One region of the Lactobacillus sp. 3B(2020) genome, then DNA from elsewhere that is predicted to be linked to it. Evidence: predicted binding sites of a transcription regulator. Region 1 holds the regulator's gene; each other region holds the start of a gene.
The links. The regulator CtsR, encoded in region 1, represses protease genes until heat stress. The targets are predictions, from matches to a motif close to TTGGTCAAAAAAGGTCAAANA.

Region 1 (4,412 bases):
CGAATTAAGTTGTCTTCAGAACCAAAAACCGTTGCCGCTAGCGCCTTGGCTAGTTCGGTCTTTCCAACCCCGGTTGGACCAAGGAACATAAAGGAACCAATTGGGCGCCGCGGATCTTTCAAACCACTCCGTGACCGGCGGATCGCCCGAGAAATTGCACTCACTGCCTCATCCTGGCCGATTACCCGTTGGTGAAGGATCTTTTCAAGATTAACTAAACGGTCTTCTTCTTTCCGCTTAAGTTGGGTTACCGGTACCCCTGTCCAATCTGCTACAACAACGGCAATATCTTCTGCACTTACTTTTGGTTGCTTAGCATTTAACTTGGCCTTTTGCTTAGCTAAGCGTTCATTAAGGTCGGCTTTTAAGTTCAGTTCATCTTGGCGCAAACTAGCTGCCCGATCAAAGTTTTGTTCTTCAATTGCTGCTTCTTTTGCTTGGCGAAGGTTGCTCAATTCATGGATTAACGATTGGGTCTGATCATCAAGCCGATCAGCATCAATCCGCACCATCGCAGAAGCTTCATCAACAAGATCAATTGCCTTATCAGGAAGAAAACGGTCAGCAATATAACGCGTTGAAAGTTCAACAGCTGCCCTTAAAGCATCATCAGTAATCTTCAAATGATGGTGTTCTTCATACGCCGGCCGGATTCCTTTCAGGATCGCTTCGGTTTGTTCCTTAGTTGGTTCTTCAACCATCACCTTGGCAAACCGCCGCTCCAAAGCCGCATCCTTTTCGATGTATTTTTGATACTCATCTAAAGTAGTTGCCCCAATCAACTGGAGTTCCCCCCGGGCAAGCGCGGGCTTTAAAATATTCGATGCGTCAAGGGCACCTTCTGCTCCCCCAGCACCAACTACCGTGTGTAATTCATCAACAAAGAGGATCACATCCCCACTTTGATAAATTTCTGTCAGGACCTTTTTTAATCGTTCTTCAAACTCACCCCGGAATTTAGTTCCAGCAACGAGGGTCCCCATATCTAAGGCAACCAAACGTTTATTGATTAAATTATCGGGAACTTGTTTCTTGATAATCCGTTGGGCTAAGCCTTCAACGATTGCGGTTTTCCCAACTCCTGGCTCACCAACCAAAACTGGATTATTTTTCGTCTTCCGGCTAAGAAGCTGAATCATCCGCTTAATTTCTTTATCCCGACCAACGACCGTTTCTAAGTCATCAGCAGTAGCCCGATTAGTTAAGTCACGCCCCAGCTTATCAAGAGTTGGCGTGGCTGAAGTGGCCCGGCGTGACCCCCGCTGGTTCATTGCTTGCGAAGCAGCTTTGCCTAATTTATGAACCAAGGTCCGGCGAGCTTGTTGAATATTAACATCTAAATTGGTTAAAATGCGCGATGATAAAATTGTTTCATCGCTCAAAAGGGCCAGAAGTAAATGCTCAGTTCCAACGCGATTTGCGTTCATTTGGTGTGCTAATTGGGTTGCCAATCGCAAAATAACCCGTAACTTCGGTGAAGCCGGTAAATATTCATCAAGGTTTGATGAACCCAAAGTTCCATAGCCCGTAAACCGCTCAATTTCAGCGCGGACATCATCACTCGAAATATTGAATTGGTTAAGAACTTCCGCTGCCACGCCACTATTTTCTATGCTAAGGGCTAATAGTAGGTGTTCCGTTCCAATTGCTTGATGTTTAAAGTAAACTGCCTGTTCCCGGGCTAAATCTAGCACCGCCCGCGCATTTGGTGTGTAAAAGTTATCGTCCATTGATATCCCCTTTATTATTCATAGCGAAGCCGCGTCAAAAGCGCAACTAAAATCCGCGCCCGCAACTGATCTTCCGCTTGGTGCGTCGGCTGTTTAAGGGTTGCCTTATCAATTGCTACCAACATTAAATCCCCTTCACGATGGGAGATTAATTTTTCTTCATAGAGGGTATTAATAATTTTAATAGCATCCTTTTCACTAATTGCTTCACCAATATTATCAATCACCATTTGAAGAACATCTTCATCGGCAAGCAAGTTAACCCGTTCGATTCGAATATATCCGCCACCGCCACGCTTACTTTGAACTAAGTAACCATTTTGAAGATTAAACCGCGTCTTAATCACATAATTAATTTGTGAGGGAACAACATCAAAATGATCCGCAATTTCCGCCCGGCGAATTTCAATTTGCGGATCGTTACCTAAGATGGATTTCAAATAAGCCTCAATCACGTCTGAGATACTCCGTTCTTCCACTGATTTCAGCTCCCTTCTTGACTAATCTTGACCTTAATAATACCACATTTTACTGACTTTTCCCGGATTTTGCTTGGATTGGTACTAAATTTTAAGAAAGATAAATTATTGTTGACTCGCAACAATAATCAGATTACAATCATCCATGTTTTGTTACTAAGCAACAATAATTTAAAGTGAGGTTATTAATTATGGCAACTTTATTAGTGGTTCAAGCGCATCCCCACGTTTCCAAAAGCTATTCCCTTCAAGTTCAACGGCACTTTTTAAATCACTATCAGCAAATCCACCCGAGTGATAAAATTATTATTCGAGATCTTTTCACAAAGCCGGTGCCCCCACTTAACACTACTACGTTGACTATTCGAGAAAAGCAACGTCAACATGCGCCCTTAGCGATAGACGAAGAAATTAATTTTCAAGAACATCAAGCGTGGTTAAACGAGTTTTTGGCAGCTGACAAATATGTTTTCACTAATCCAATGTACAACCTTTTCCTACCTGCCGAGTTGAAACAGTACATTGACCTAATTGCTGTCCCCCATAAAACCTTCAAATACACTTCAGCTGGTCCAGTTGGTCTCCTAAAAGATAAGTCAGTCGTTCATATTCAAGCTAGTGGTGATCAATACACTGGTATCCCTCAAGCAAAGCTCGATCTAGGATCAATGTACCTTAAAACGATAATGAGTTTATTTGGGATTCAAGAAAATAGTTACCACCAAATCTTTGTTGAAGGGTTAGACTGGGGAAATGCAGACGGCGAAAAGATCTTAAGTTATTGTTTTGATCAAGCCGAAAAAATTGCCGAAAGGATTTAAAATGGACCCGAAAATTCAGGAAATTACGATTCTAATCGCTACCTTACGTAATCAACGGAAAACCGATCTAAGTGAGGCTCAAACATGGATGTTAGCCCACGCAATAGATGATGAACAAGCGGCTTTAATTCCCCAAATCGCAATCGTAGGTTATCACATTCTTGATCAGCTTAGTACTGCCAAAGAGCTTAACGGTACTGAACTGGCTGCAAGGATCGGAGTTAGCCGGAGTGGGACGACCCGAGCAGCCAAGCACCTTGTTAATCTTCATCTCGTAACTAGCCAACGTCATCCAAATAATCAAAAAAGCATCTATTATCAATTAACAACGACCGGGTTACAATTGGCTAAATTACACCAAGCGATGCATCAAAACCTCTATCGTGATTTACAAGTAAAAATTGCAAAGGAATACCAACCAACGGAATTAGCAATAATTGCCCGTTTCTTAAAAGAAATTGTGGATCATCAATAATAAAGATAAAAGAATGGGAACAAGGCTTGTCGATGGCCTGGTTGGGATAAAAAGAACGTAGGTTGACTCATTAGCATCGGCCTTTCGTTCGCCCTGATTCGCTAAAGCCGTGATTTGGAGCGAACCAGCCAACTGGTTTGGCGTTCGTGAGCCCATGCAAGGTTGAATCAGTAGGTGCATTAGGGAAGTAACTAGCATTCAGCTACTGCTTTGACCTTAGTTGCAACAATTCGGAGATAAAAAAATAGGGTGGGAAGAAACTCGAATTTCTTCCCACCCTATCTTCATTATTGATTAACGTTATTTGTTTAGATTAGTGAACAAAGTCAACAACGTTCCGACCAACAACTTTGTTATCCTTCAATTCTTGGATCATATCGTTGATTTCAGAAAGCTTCCGCGTCTTAACGATTGGGTGAACCTTGCCTTCAGCACCAAATTGGAAACATTCAGCCAAGTCTTGCCGCGTCCCAACTAGGGAACCAGCGACGATAATTCCGTCAAGCACTGTCTTAGCAATGTTCAAGTTCATGTCTCCTTGTGGAAGCGCAACGGCAACTAACTTCCCATCTGGACGAAGGGAGTTAACAGCTTGGTCAAAGGCAGCCGTAGTAACAGCCGTAACAACTGCGGCATGAACACCGCCAACCTTTGCTTGAATTTGTTCATCGACATTGTCATCATGACGATTAATGCAGATTTCAGCCCCGTTTTCCTTAGCAGCTTGAAGCTTGTCTTCATTACCATCGACAGCGATAACATGAGCCCCAAAGACATTGTGGGCAAATTGAATCCCCAGGTTACCTAAACCACCAGCACCAACGATGGATACCCATTGACCAGGCTTGATATCAGCAACCTTCAAAGCTTTGTACATTGTAACCCCAGCACAAGTTAAGGAAGTAGC
Region 2 (4,412 bases), 840 kb from region 1:
ACAAACTTCGTTCCACCTGCTTCAACACTACCTAATAACATGTCTATCGCTCCTTTTTAATGCATATTGTAACCGCTTAACATAGTCCTTGAAATTTAACCGCCCGGCCGCAACCAGGCGGTTAATCCTCAAACTTAACTATTTATTTTCAGCCATTTCCTTGCGAAGCCGATCGCCGACTTCTTCAAAACCAGGCTTTCCAAGCAAACCAAACATGTTGGTCTTGTAAGCTTCAACTCCTGGTTGGTTGAATGGGTTAATCCCGTTCAAGTAACCAGAAATAGCAATGGCAACTTCAAACCAGTAAATTAAGTAACCTAACGTAAAGGCATCTTCCTTATCAATGTGAACCGTCATTACTGGAACACCACCAGTCGTGTGAGCGGCAACAACGGCTTCATAAGCCTTCGTGTTAACCCAGTCCATGTTCTTACCTTGCAGATATTCAAGACCATCAAGGTTGGAGTCAGCCGTTGGAATTGTCATATCATGGTTTGGCGTATCTAACTTAACAACCGTTTCCATCAGATTCCGCCGACCTTCTTGGATGTATTGACCCAAGGAGTGGAGGTCCGTCGTAAAGTTAGCGCTTGATGGATAAATCCCCTTTTGGTCCTTCCCTTCGGATTCACCAGCTAATTGCTTCCACCATTCTGCAAACATCGTCATGTTTGGTTCGTAGTTTTCCAACAATTCAGTGGTGTAACCCTTCCGGTAAAGGATGTTACGATAAGCAGCGTATTGGTAAGCTTCATTCTTCGTTAAATCAGCATCTGTGTATGTGTCTTCAGCTGCCTTAGCTCCAGCCATCAATTGGTCAATATCTGCTCCAGAAGCCGCGATTGGCAAAAGTCCAACGGCCGTTAAAACAGAGTAACGACCACCAACACCGTCCGGAATAACAAAGGTCTCCCAACCAGCAGCGTCCGCTTCCGTCTTCAAGGCACCCCGCTTCCGGTCAGTTGTAGCGTAAATCCGCTTGTTAGCTTCGGCTTCACCATACTTCTTGATCAATAATTCCTTAAAGATCCGGAAAGCAATTGAAGGTTCCGTTGTCGTTCCGGACTTAGAAATAACGTTAACTGAGAAGTCCCGGTCGCCAATCAACTTGATCAAATCGTAAACGTAAGAACTGGAAAGGGAGTTCCCAGCAAATAGAACCAATGGGGCCTTCCGATCTTCTGCTGTTTCCGCTTGGTAGAAGCTCTTGTGTAAGAAGTCAATGGCCATCCGAGCTCCTAAGTATGAGCCCCCGATCCCGATAACAACTAAAACATCAGAATCAGATTGGATCTTCTTGGCAGCGGCCTTGATCCGGTCAAATTCTTCCTTATCATAATCCGTTGGTAAGTGCAACCAGTCACGGAAGTCAGCACCGGCACCCGTGCCTTGACGAAGTTGCTCGTCAGCAGCGTTTACCATGGCTTGCATTTCACCTAATTCGTTGGGTTGGACGAATTTCTTTAACGCAGAACTGTCAAATGATACGTGAGCCATTAATAAAACCTCTTTCTTCTACAAAATCATTTTTAACTATCTAGTAAAGATGATAGGCGTTTGTGAACTCGTTTTCAACAGTCAAATCCAAGCATCCTACCGAATAGTCTCGGCAAACCACTTCTTTGAAAATAATTGTAAGCGGTTTCCTTCATCAACGACTATAATATATCCCACTTTCCGCTTTATGTCAACCGGTTGAAATAGTAAATTTTGAAAGTTTATCAAAATTGGATTTTTCGCTAAAAAGAAAAAGTGAATAAATTATTTGACCTTTTTTGACCTATAGAGTAAACTGTTCATATCAGTTAGCAAAGCTTGCTAACTACTGCTAATTAAGGAGGCACATGGTATGAACTTAGTACCGACTGTCATTGAACAATCCTCACGTGGGGAACGTGCTTATGACATTTACTCACGGCTTCTTAAGGATCGGATCATTATGGTCTCTGGTCCAATTGAAGACAACATGGCAAACTCAATTGTTGCGCAATTACTATTCTTAGACGCGCAAGACTCAACCAAAGATATTTACATGTACATTAATTCTCCTGGTGGTGTAGTTACCTCTGGGATGGCAATTTACGACACGATGAACTTCATCAAGTCTGATGTTCAAACGATCGTGATCGGGATGGCCGCCTCAATGGCTAGTGTCCTCGTATCATCTGGAGCGAAGGGTAAGCGGTTTGGTTTACCACACTCAACAGTGATGATTCACCAACCTTCTGGTGGTGCTCAAGGACAACAAACTGAAATCCAAATTGCCGCTGAAGAAATCTTGAAGACCCGGAAGATGATTAACGAAATTTTGGCTAAGAATTCTGGTCAAAGTTTTGAAAAGGTTCAACAAGATACTGAACGTGACAATTACATGACCGCTCAAGAAGCCGTTGATTACGGTTTGCTTGACGGTATCATGGACAACAGTCAACTCAAGTAGAATGAGGCTGGGAAAAAACTCCTAGTCCAAAGTAAAAACCGGATGATGAATTTCTTAAACAATTCATCATCCGGTTTTTATGTACACAGGAAGTTGCTCCTGATATGATGTAATTATCACGAAAACAAACAAAAAGGAGCGATTTCCATGTATCAAAATTATACCATAGGGCAAACCGAATTCGTACTAAACTATAACTATGATTTACCAAAGAACCATATTGCGCGACTAATTAGTGCATTTGTCGACTCAATTCCACAGGAGGTTCTATTGGAAGAGTCGGTGGCGGCTACTGGCCGCCCTGCATCGCATCCAGCAATTATGCTTAAGATCCTCTTGTTTGCCTACTCGCGTCAAACCTATTCTGGAAGAAAGATTGAAATGATGTTGGATGAGAGTCTACCAATGCGTTGGTTAGCCCATGACTATACTTATAGTTACCACACCATCAATAACTTTCGGAGCAGTCAGCACGCTAGTAATCTGATCAAGCGTGCTTTTGTCTACTTTACCATGGCTTTAACAGATCACGGCCTAATTCAAAATGATGCAGTTTTTATTGATGGAACCAAGGTCGAAGCTGATGCCAATAAATATTCATTTACTTGGCGTCGTGCAGTGGAAAAGTACCACGCTAAGTTAAGGGAAAAGACAAGTAAGATTTATGAGGAATTAGTGGAAAAACGAGTGGTGCAAGAAATGGCGCCAGAGCTGGTCACTTCTGCCGAAGGCATGAAAACAATGGAACAAGAACTCGGAGAGCAAATCACTAAATTAGATGAAGAGATTGAGCAAGAACCCAAAATCATCAAAGGTGGTTCAGTTAGGAAACGGCGTCGTCGTTTCCTAAAAAAACTTCGCCACCAGCTAAGCAACGACTTAATTCCTCGTGCCCAAAAGTATGAACATGCCGAAGATATCTTCCAAGGTCGCAATAGCTACTCCAAGACTGATCATGATGCGACTTTTATGTGTATGAAAGAAGATCCGATGATGAATCGGGAATTGAAACCTGGCTATAACTTACAAATTGCCACTCATAAGCAATTTGTTCTTGATTACGGATTATTTTCAAACCCAACTGATACAAGGACTTTAGTGCCATTTCTTAAGCAATTTCATGCCTTAGGCTTCTTTAAACATATCGTCGCTGATGCAGGTTATGGTAGTGAATACAATTACACAACGATTCTTGATCAGTTTGAAAAGCAACCTATTATTCCCTATACAACTTATCAAAAGGAACAGAAGCGCAAGTTTAAAAACGACCCAACTAACTCACAAAATTGGCAGTATAACGCCGAAGATGATTACTATATTGATCATTTAGGGGTTCGTTTTAGCTTTTATCGGTATAGTGAGCAAATCGATAAATATGGTTTCAAACGTGATTTTAAAATCTATCGGGCAGATAAGCACCAGCCGTCAGCGCAATTGGATAAATTAACGAAAACACCAGGTGGTCGGCAACGTTATATGAAGGTTAACCCGACCTGGAATTATTACAAAGCAAAAGTGAAAGCGACCCTCTCAAGTGACGAAGGTAAGGCGATTTATCGTCGACGGAAGTTCGACGTTGAGCCAGTCTTTGGTCACATGAAGAGGGATTTTGGCATACGCCGAACTCACTTGCGTGGTCAACGGGCTGTGGAAAATGACATTGGCCTGGCCCTGATGACATTAAACATAACGAAATTGGGACAATTAATTAACCGATGGAGGGCCAATTTCATAAATAATCGAAAATCCGGACTACAATTTTTGATCAAGGCAAAAATTATAGTCCGGATTTTAATGTTAGAGGGGCAAAAATTAATAGTTAATTCCCAGCCTCATTTCAACCAATTGCCAACGTTATCACCTAACGCTGGGTAAATCCCAATCGCAACTTGTTGATACTGCTTGCGACTTATCTTAAGGCCAATCATTGGGATTAAGTAGTTTACTTCATCAGCAGCATGATCACCAACTG
Region 3 (4,412 bases), 780 kb from region 1:
TCGAATCGGATCATCGCGTCTTTAGAACCAAAGAGTTGCTTAGCTAATTGCTTAGCTGTTTCAGTCTTTCCAACCCCAGTTGGTCCAACAAAGAGGAAGGAACCAATCGGCCGACCAGACTTGTTTAAACCAATGCGGTTCCGGCGAATTGCCCGGGCAATTTTATCTACCGCTTCGTTTTGACCAATGACGTGTTTTTCAAGTTCCTTATCAAGGTCCTTTAATTGATTTTGTTCTTGCTTTTGCAGGTCACCAACCGGAATATTGGTCTTTTCTTCGACGATTTTTTCCATATCTTTAACATCAACGATGGCTTCGTCCGTGACTTTATTTTCTTCGGCTTCTTTTTTGGCTTTGGTTAACTTTTCGACTTGATCACGGTAGAAGGCAGCCTTTTCGTAGTCTTGGCTTTCAACCGCTTGTTGTTTATGAGCTTCAGCAGTGTGAATTTGATTTTCAATCGCGTTTGGATCAACGTTTTTTAAGGTTAAGTTCTTCCGCGAACCGGCTTCATCAAGCAAGTCGATTGCCTTATCAGGTAAGTACCGATCTTGGATGTAACGGTCAGATAACTTTGCAGCCGCCATAATCGCATCATCAGTATATTTAACATGGTGGTAATCTTGGTACCGACTCTTGATCCCATCCAAAATCTTGATGGTCTCGTCGACACTTGGTTCAGCGACTTCAACTGGTTGGAACCGGCGAGCCAAAGCACCATCCTTTTCGATCTTCCGGTATTCATTCAGGGTTGTAGCACCGATTAATTGGAATTCCCCCCGAGCTAAGGCTGGTTTTAAGACGTTTCCAGCATCCATCCCACCTTCAGCGTTTCCGGCTCCCATAATTTCGTGGATTTCATCGATGAAGAGGATAATATTGTGGTTCTTGGAAACTTCTTCAATTAATTGTTGCATCCGCTTTTCAAATTGGCCCCGGATCCCAGTTCCTTGAACAAGTGAAACTACATCTAACCGGATAATTTCCTTGTTAGCTAACTTCTCCGGAACTTCACCAGAAACAATTGCGGTTGCTAAGCCTTCAACCACAGAGGTTTTCCCAACCCCAGCTTCACCAATTAGAACGGGATTGTTCTTCGTCCGCCGGTTCAAAATTTCAATTACCCGATGGATTTCCTTATCCCGACCGATTACTGGGTCGATCTTTCCTTGGCGGGCAAGGTCGGTCATATTAATTCCGTATTGGCCTAAAACGCCCTTTCCCCGTTGGCCATTGCCACCTTGGCGTTGGCCTTGTGCTTGGCCACCACCATTAGCAGCTTGGCTTTGCATATTATTTAAGGCATTCATAAAATCATCGAGGTTACCAAATCCAAAAGCATTGTTCATATCGTTTCCCCCATTTAACATTTGCATTTGTTGGTTTTGTAATTTTTGATAACAATTTTGACAGAGGTCAATCTGCATCTTTTGGCCATTCATCATCATTTGTAGATGAATGGTTGCTGGATTTTTATGACAGATTTGACATAGCATGGTTTAATTCCCCCTTGCCTGGTCATTTGACCTTTCTTGACTAATTAGCTTTAATTATACTTACTTTTTCACTTAAAGCAAGTTATCTACCTGGTTTTAAGTGAAAACAAAGAAATAAAAAAGATTGCTTTAAAAGGTTATATAGAATGAGAGAAATAAATCAGTTTAATTTGGTAATGTTTCTTAGTCATTGGATGGTAAAATATTTAAAAAGGGGGTTGGCTAATTAATGGCAGCAGATTATTTAGCTAAGTTAGAGCAATTGCGAAAAGGGGAAATTGATGAATTAATCGTCACCCCAGATGATTTTCTGGATTTTCAAACGGCTTACCGGACATATCAATTTAAGACCCAAATTACCGGGGATGCTCATCGGGACGGTGAAATTCATTACCATCGCGTTAAAAAGTAAAGTTTGAGAAGAAATGAGGAGCTTTCATCGTTTTTAACATTAAAACCGACGGAAGATTCTTGTATTTAACGCTTACAATTGCTACAATGGGACTTATAAAGTAAGTATTTTTAATACCTACTATTCTTTATGTGCTAAGGAGAATGATACAATGGAAAAACGCGATTTTAACATCACTGCTGAAACAGGTATTCACGCCCGCCCAGCTACGATCTTGGTTCAAACTGCTTCCAAGTTTGCTTCTGACATTACGTTGACTTACAACGGCAAGAGCGTTAACTTAAAGTCCATTATGGGAGTTATGTCCCTTGGAGTTGGTCAAAACGCTGATGTTACGATTTCTGCTGATGGTGACGACGAAAAGGATGCCATTGCAGCAATCGCCGACACGATGGCAAAGGAAGGCTTGGCTGGCTAAAATGGCAAAATTACTCAACGGAATTGCAGCGAGTGGTGGAATTGTCATTGCGCCAGTTCATCTGTTGAGTTACGGCAAGCCGCCGGTTAAAGATCAAAAAACAACCGATGTGAATCATGAGGTCGAACGGCTTCATGATTCTTTTCGTATTACGGCAGCTGAGCTCGAGCAGATTATCCAACAAGCAACTCGTAATTATGGAAAACAGATTAAAGAGCCTTTAGAACAGCAATTAGTAATTCTTAGAGATTGGGAATTTCCAGCATTAATTGGCCGGTTAATTGTGAGTCAAAAAATAACTGCGATTAGTGCCATTGAAAATGGGTTAGCCACTACCTTAGCAAAAATTGATCAAACTACGCGCACAGGCCATCGCCTAGCAATAGCGTATCAAGACGTGGCACAACGTTTAATCACGCATCTTCAACCACAAAAAAATGAACAACTAGATCATCGGGCGATTGTTGTATCCCATGAAGTTAGTCCCAGCTTAGTTGCTAGTTTTAATCCGCAATTGGTCGCGGGGTTAATTACCGATAATGGGGGAGCGACGGCCCACTCAGCCCTTTTGACAGCTGAACTGGGAATTCCAGCAGTCGTAGGAACTAAAACGGCAACTCAGATTGCCCAAGAGGATATGGTGGCAATTATTGATGGTGAACATGGAAAGGTGATTTTTCAGCCAACCCCCCAGGAAATCGATCATTATCAACAGTTAGCTGCTCAGTATCAACAGCAACAGCAAAGTCTTGGTGCTTACCGGGATCTAGCAACCGTGACCGCTGATGATAATCGGGTTCATGTCGCAGCCAACATTGCCTTGCCGGATGAATTGAATCAATTGGTTAAAAGTGGTGCCGAAGGAATCGGCTTGTACCGGAGTGAATTTCTCTTTTTAAATGTTGATCATCGCGTCACAGAAGATGAACAAGTTGCTAATTATAAAGCGGCCCTATTAGCTATGCCACATGATCGAGTAGTGATTCGGGTTCAAGATTTGGGGGCAGATAAGCAACCAAGATTTGGCCAAGAAAGGAATGTAAAGCTATTTTCTCAGCGGGGGTTACGTTGGCTTTTAAAACAAGAACCAATTTTACGGACCCAATTACGGGCACTTTTGCGAGCTTCGGTCTATGGTCATTTAGGGATCATGTTTCCTTTCGTGACCACGATTGATGAATTTCAACGGGCATTAGCAATTTTGGATCAAGAACGCCGCCTTCTAGAAGAACAGGGCCATGCAGTAGCTAATAATGTTGAGGTTGGAATGATGATTGAAACGCCAGCCGCGGTCTTGATGGCAGATCAATTTGCTAAGTATGCGGACTTCTTTAGCATCGGCTCAAATGATCTGGTCCAATACCTCTTTGCAGAAGATCGAACCGATAGTAGTAACCAGCACTATGTTGCGCTGAATCCCGCTGTTTTACGGGCCATTAAACAAGTAATTCAGGCTGCGCATGCAGAAGGAAAATGGATTAGCTTATGTGGGGAAATGGCAACCTTAAAGTTAGCTCAACCATTGGTTTTAGCAATGGGGATTGATGAATTCTCACTCCCCCTCCCAGCAATCTTACCCTTAAAGCAACGCTTACAGAATTTATCAGTTCGTCAACTTCAGCCATTAGTAAAGCAAGTCCTAATGATGGAAAATGATGATGAAGTGGCAGAAGTAGTTAACAAATGGCTCCGACGCCACCAAAAGAAGTAGACCCTATTTCTTAATAATTGTTATAAAAATGGGGTCTTGTTTGCTATTGTAATAATTTGAGTTTAAAATGAGAAAATCAGCGTAATTGAGAAGTTTGACTTTTCAATTTAGACCGAAAAAATATCAAAGGAGAGGGCAGCTTGAAAATCGGTTTGTTTACAGACACCTATTTTCCGCAAGTTAGTGGGGTCGCAACCTCAATTAAAACCTTACGGGATGAATTGATCCGTCATGGACATCAGGTTTATATCTTTACAACAACTGACCCAGCGGCACCCGCTTCTGAACCAGAGAAGGGAATTTACCGTTTTAAAAGTATCCCCTTTGTTTCCTTTACTGATCGACGGATTGCGGTAACTGGTTGGCTTAAAGTTC
Region 4 (4,412 bases), 730 kb from region 1:
CGCAGGTGGTGAACTGATCCGTCCTTTGTTGACCATCCCCAAAGTGATCTTAATTGACTATGCTAAAACTCACGGGGTTAAGTGGTATGAAGATGAGACGAATCAGGATTTATCAATTACTCGTAATCGGTATCGCCATCAATATCTACCAGAGCTTGCCACCGAAAATCCCCAAATTATTTCGGATCTTGGTCAGACTGCGGCTCAATTGCAAGACTGGTTAACTTTTGCGCAAACCCAGCTACAAACTCAATTACAGTCATTAGTTAGTGAAAAGGGGCTTGATTTGCGCTTATGGTGGCAATCTTCGGCGGCTACCCAGCGGTTGTTATTGCAAACATGGCTCCATCAAAACGGAATCGTAAATTATAAGTGGACGGCCTTGGTACAACTTCAACGTCGGCTCCAACCGGGAGAATTACCGAACCAAACTTTCGCTTTACCAGGAAAATGGCGATTAATTCGGAACTACCATTTGCTTTATTTGGAAAATTTGGATAAATTGAATCAAAAGCCGAATGATTCGGGGCAAAATATGGTAAAATTTGCTCATTGGCAAACTGTAAATTCAAGCCGAGCAATTTTAATTAGTGCCAATCGGCAAACGGATTTACCACTCAACCACTTAGTGGCAACGGTCTGGCTTCGTCCAAGCGACTTACCGTTGATGATCCGCCCGGCCAAACTCACAGATCGTCTCCGGTTGAAAAATGGGGGATTTCAGACGGTACGGCGAATTTTTATTAATCAAAAAGTTCCCGTTGATCAACGGCAAAAAGCTAAAGTTTTAGTTGATCAGTCTGGGCGGGTTTGGTGGTTAATTGGTTATAAAACTGCTTGGTGGGATTGGCCAAAACAAACTAACGGATGGCAACAGTTACGATTCTTTCAAAGAAAGGTAGAAAATCATGAATAACGATATTGAGCGTGTCTTGTATAGTGAAAGCCAAATTCAAAGCCGGATTGCTGAAATGGCAAAGCAAATTGAAAATGACTATGCTGACAAGCGACCAGTGGTAATTTCAGTTTTAACCGGAGCAATTTTATTTACGGTTGACTTACTGGAAAAGTTGGATGTTTATACCACTTTAGATTTTATCGATGTTTCAAGTTATTTTGGGGGAACCGAATCATCTGGTCGAGTTGAATTAGTCCGCGATCTAAAGTCGGATGTTAAGGGAAAAGATATTTTAATTTGTGAAGATATCATTGATTCCGGGCGGACGCTTCAATTCTTAGTTGATTTATTAAAAAAACGGGGTGCTAAGTCAATTAAGGTTGCCACCATGCTTGATAAACCAGACGGGCGTGATGAAGCCGTAACAGTTAAAGCTGATTATGCCGGCTTTACTGTGCCAAACGAATTTTTAGTTGGATATGGACTTGATTACGATGGCTTTTACCGGAACTTACCGTATGTTGGGATTTTGAAGCCAGCTGTTTACAGCAAGTAATTTTACAAGACTGACATTTGTTGTTTAAATTAATGGTCAATGTTAGTCAAGTGTGGTATATTAAGGCCATTATGAATGGCAGATAGCCGTTGGATGAGGAGGTTGTTATGAACAACAATCGGAAAAACAACGGGTTCACTCATAACGTCCTTTTTTACTCAGTAATTTTCCTTTGTATTATGGGGATTGCGTACTACTTTTTCGGGGGTCGCACGCATTCTGGTCAAACAAAGGAAGTCTCCCAAAGTGAGTTCATTACTGAATTAAAGGATAATAAGGTCAAGGACTTTACGGTGCAACCAAACGGGGGCGTTTACAAGATTACTGGGACCTATCGAAAAGCTCAATCGGTAAGTAGCAGTGATAAGGGTGGTTTCTCCTTTGCTAGTCAAGCAAGCGGGACCACTAAGAACTTCCAAAGTTCGGTGCTTCAAAGTGAAGTTACGATGGGCCAACTCCAAAAATATGCTGATCATGATAAGGTAAAGGTCACGACAAAACCAGAGGAAAGTAATGGCTTTTGGGCTAACCTCTTGACGATGATCTTGCCATTGGTAATCATGATTTTCTTCTTCTACATGATGATGGGTCAAGCCGGCCAAGGTGGCGGTGGACGTGGGGTGATGAGCTTTGGTAAATCCAAGGCCAAGCCTGCCGATGCCAAGGAAAACAAGGTTCGCTTCTCTGACGTTGCTGGGGAAGAAGAAGAAAAACAGGAATTGGTCGAAGTCGTTGAGTTCTTGAAGAACCCAAAGAAATTTATGAAGTTAGGCGCAAAGATTCCATCTGGGGTATTGCTTGAAGGCCCTCCCGGAACTGGGAAGACCTTGCTTGCTCGGGCCGTTGCCGGGGAAGCTGGGGTTCCATTCTTCTCCATTTCTGGTTCTGACTTCGTTGAAATGTTTGTTGGGGTCGGGGCTAGCCGGGTTCGGGACCTCTTTGAACAAGCCAAGAAGGCTGCTCCAGCGATCATCTTTATCGATGAAATCGATGCCGTTGGTCGGCGGCGTGGTAATGGTATGGGGGGCGGTCATGATGAACGTGAACAAACCTTAAACCAACTTTTGGTCGAAATGGATGGGTTCCAAGGTGATGAAGGGGTCATTGTAATGGCTGCTACTAACCGGGCAGATGTCTTAGACCCAGCCTTACTACGGCCAGGACGGTTTGATCGGAAGATTCTTGTCGGTCGGCCTGATGTGCGAGGCCGGGAAGCTATTCTTCGGGTTCATGCCAAGAATAAACCATTAGCTAGCGATGTTGACTTAAAGGAAATCGCTAAGCAAACGCCTGGTTTCGTTGGGGCTGATCTTGCTAACCTCTTAAACGAAGCGGCCTTGCTGGCTGCTCGGCGGAATAAGACTGAAATTGACGCCGCTGACGTTGATGAAGCCGAAGATCGGGTAATTGCTGGTCCAGCTAAGCGGGATCGGGTTATTTCAAAGCAAGAACGGCGGACAGTGGCCTACCACGAGGCTGGTCATACGATCGTTGGGCTGGTACTTAACGATGCCCGGGTTGTTCACAAGGTTACGATTGTTCCCCGGGGCCGGGCCGGCGGTTACGCAATTATGTTGCCAAAAGAGGATCAAATGCTGATGTCAAAGAAGAATGCCCAAGAACAAATTGCTGGTTTGATGGGTGGTCGGGCTGCCGAAGAATTAATCTTCAAGTCCCAATCTTCTGGGGCCTCAAACGACTTTGAACAAGCAACTCAGATTGCGCGGGCCATGGTTACCCAGTATGGGATGTCTGAAAAGATTGGACCGGTTGAATTACAATCTTCCGGGGCGGTCTTTACTGGCCAAGAATTTGGTCAATCACCATATTCTGAACGGACAGCGGCTTTAATCGATGAAGAAGTTCGCCGGATCTTGAATGAAGGGCATGAAGAAGCCTTGCACATTATTGAGACTCACCGGGAACAACACCGGATCATTGCAGAAGCCCTACTTGAGTACGAAACCTTGGATGAAAAGCAAATTCTTAGTCTTTACAAGACGGGAAAGATGCCAGAAAAGGATGTTGAAGTGGCGGAAGAAGAACACCGCGCCCAAACTTTTGAAGAATCCAAGCGAGAACTTGAACGGCGGGAAAACGCCCGGGCAACTGCGACCGAAGAAGCTAATGATGAAGCTCAAACGGCAGATTCAGTTGAACAACTGGCTAATTCAGCGGCGGATCAACCTAAGCCAAAGCAAACGTCAGCTAGTGAAGAACCAAAGGCACCTGCAACCCCTAGTTCGGAAACAGATGAATCAGCTAGTTCTTCAGCTAATAGTGATTCGAGTTCAGATGAAGATTAGCCAAAAAGAGATTGGAGCAATGCTCCAGTCTCTTTTTTATTATCGCTGGTACCGTTGAGTTGCCCTTCCATTAGGGAATTGGTATGCTTAAGGGTATGAGAAAAAAGAAAGGGAGCAAATAAATGACAAAGGATTATTTGGTAAAGGGAACGGCGATGAACGGAATGTTCCGAGCTTATGCAGTTCGGGCTAGTCAAGTTGTTGAAGATGCCCATGAAATTCATGATACGTGGTCAGCCGCCTCAGCAGCCCTCGGCCGGAGCTTAGTTGGGACAATTCTATTAGCAACTTCTGGTCTGCAAGGCGATGGCCATTTAACGGTTAAGATCCAAGGAAACGGTCCAGTCGGCTTTATTGTTTGTGATGGGCAGGCCAATGGGGATGTCCGTGGTTACGTAAAGCAACCCCACGTGAACTTGCCACTTAACAAGCAAGGTAAAATTGATGTGAAGGGAGCCGTTGGGACGACTGGGGTATTGTCGGTCACCAAGATGGCGCTAACTGATAAAACGCCATATACCGGCGAAGTAAACCTGGTTTCGGGTGAGCTTGGTGAAGATTTCACTTACTATTTAGCGCAATCCGAGCAAATCCCATCCGCAATGGGCCTTTCGGTTTTTGTTAATCAAGACGATTCAATTGACGTTGCGGG

Region 2: clpP (ATP-dependent Clp endopeptidase proteolytic subunit ClpP) is a predicted target of CtsR. The motif match lies at 1,763-1,783, and genes of this name have one in related genera.
Region 3: GTO83_RS01800 (ATP-dependent Clp protease ATP-binding subunit) is a predicted target of CtsR. The motif match lies at 1,520-1,540, and genes of this name have one in related genera.
Region 4: ftsH (ATP-dependent zinc metalloprotease FtsH) is a predicted target of CtsR. The motif match lies at 1,487-1,507, and genes of this name have one in related genera.

Annotation. Positions count from the first base shown of each region.
Region 1 is NZ_CP047410.1:1,761,909-1,766,320, forward strand. It holds gene GTO83_RS08845 (ATP-dependent Clp protease ATP-binding subunit) at 1-1,730, opposite strand, end outside; gene GTO83_RS08850 (CtsR family transcriptional regulator) at 1,745-2,209, opposite strand; gene GTO83_RS08855 (FMN-dependent NADH-azoreductase) at 2,401-3,030, shown strand; gene GTO83_RS08860 (MarR family transcriptional regulator) at 3,032-3,505, shown strand; gene adhP (alcohol dehydrogenase AdhP) at 3,819-4,412, opposite strand, start outside.
Region 2 is NZ_CP047410.1:454,445-458,856, reverse strand. It holds gene scrK (fructokinase ScrK) at 1-41, opposite strand, end outside; gene GTO83_RS02160 (glucose-6-phosphate isomerase) at 139-1,497, opposite strand; gene clpP (ATP-dependent Clp endopeptidase proteolytic subunit ClpP) at 1,850-2,440, shown strand; gene GTO83_RS02150 (IS1182 family transposase) at 2,588-4,315, shown strand; gene GTO83_RS02145 (NAD(P)/FAD-dependent oxidoreductase) at 4,273-4,412, opposite strand, start outside.
Region 3 is NZ_CP047410.1:388,715-393,126, forward strand. It holds gene GTO83_RS01800 (ATP-dependent Clp protease ATP-binding subunit) at 1-1,496, opposite strand, end outside; gene GTO83_RS01805 (hypothetical protein) at 1,726-1,908, shown strand; gene GTO83_RS01810 (phosphocarrier protein HPr) at 2,060-2,326, shown strand; gene ptsP (phosphoenolpyruvate--protein phosphotransferase) at 2,328-4,037, shown strand; gene GTO83_RS01820 (glycosyltransferase family 4 protein) at 4,178-4,412, shown strand, end outside.
Region 4 is NZ_CP047410.1:338,494-342,905, forward strand. It holds gene tilS (tRNA lysidine(34) synthetase TilS) at 1-916, shown strand, start outside; gene hpt (hypoxanthine phosphoribosyltransferase) at 909-1,454, shown strand; gene ftsH (ATP-dependent zinc metalloprotease FtsH) at 1,562-3,760, shown strand; gene hslO (Hsp33 family molecular chaperone HslO) at 3,883-4,412, shown strand, end outside.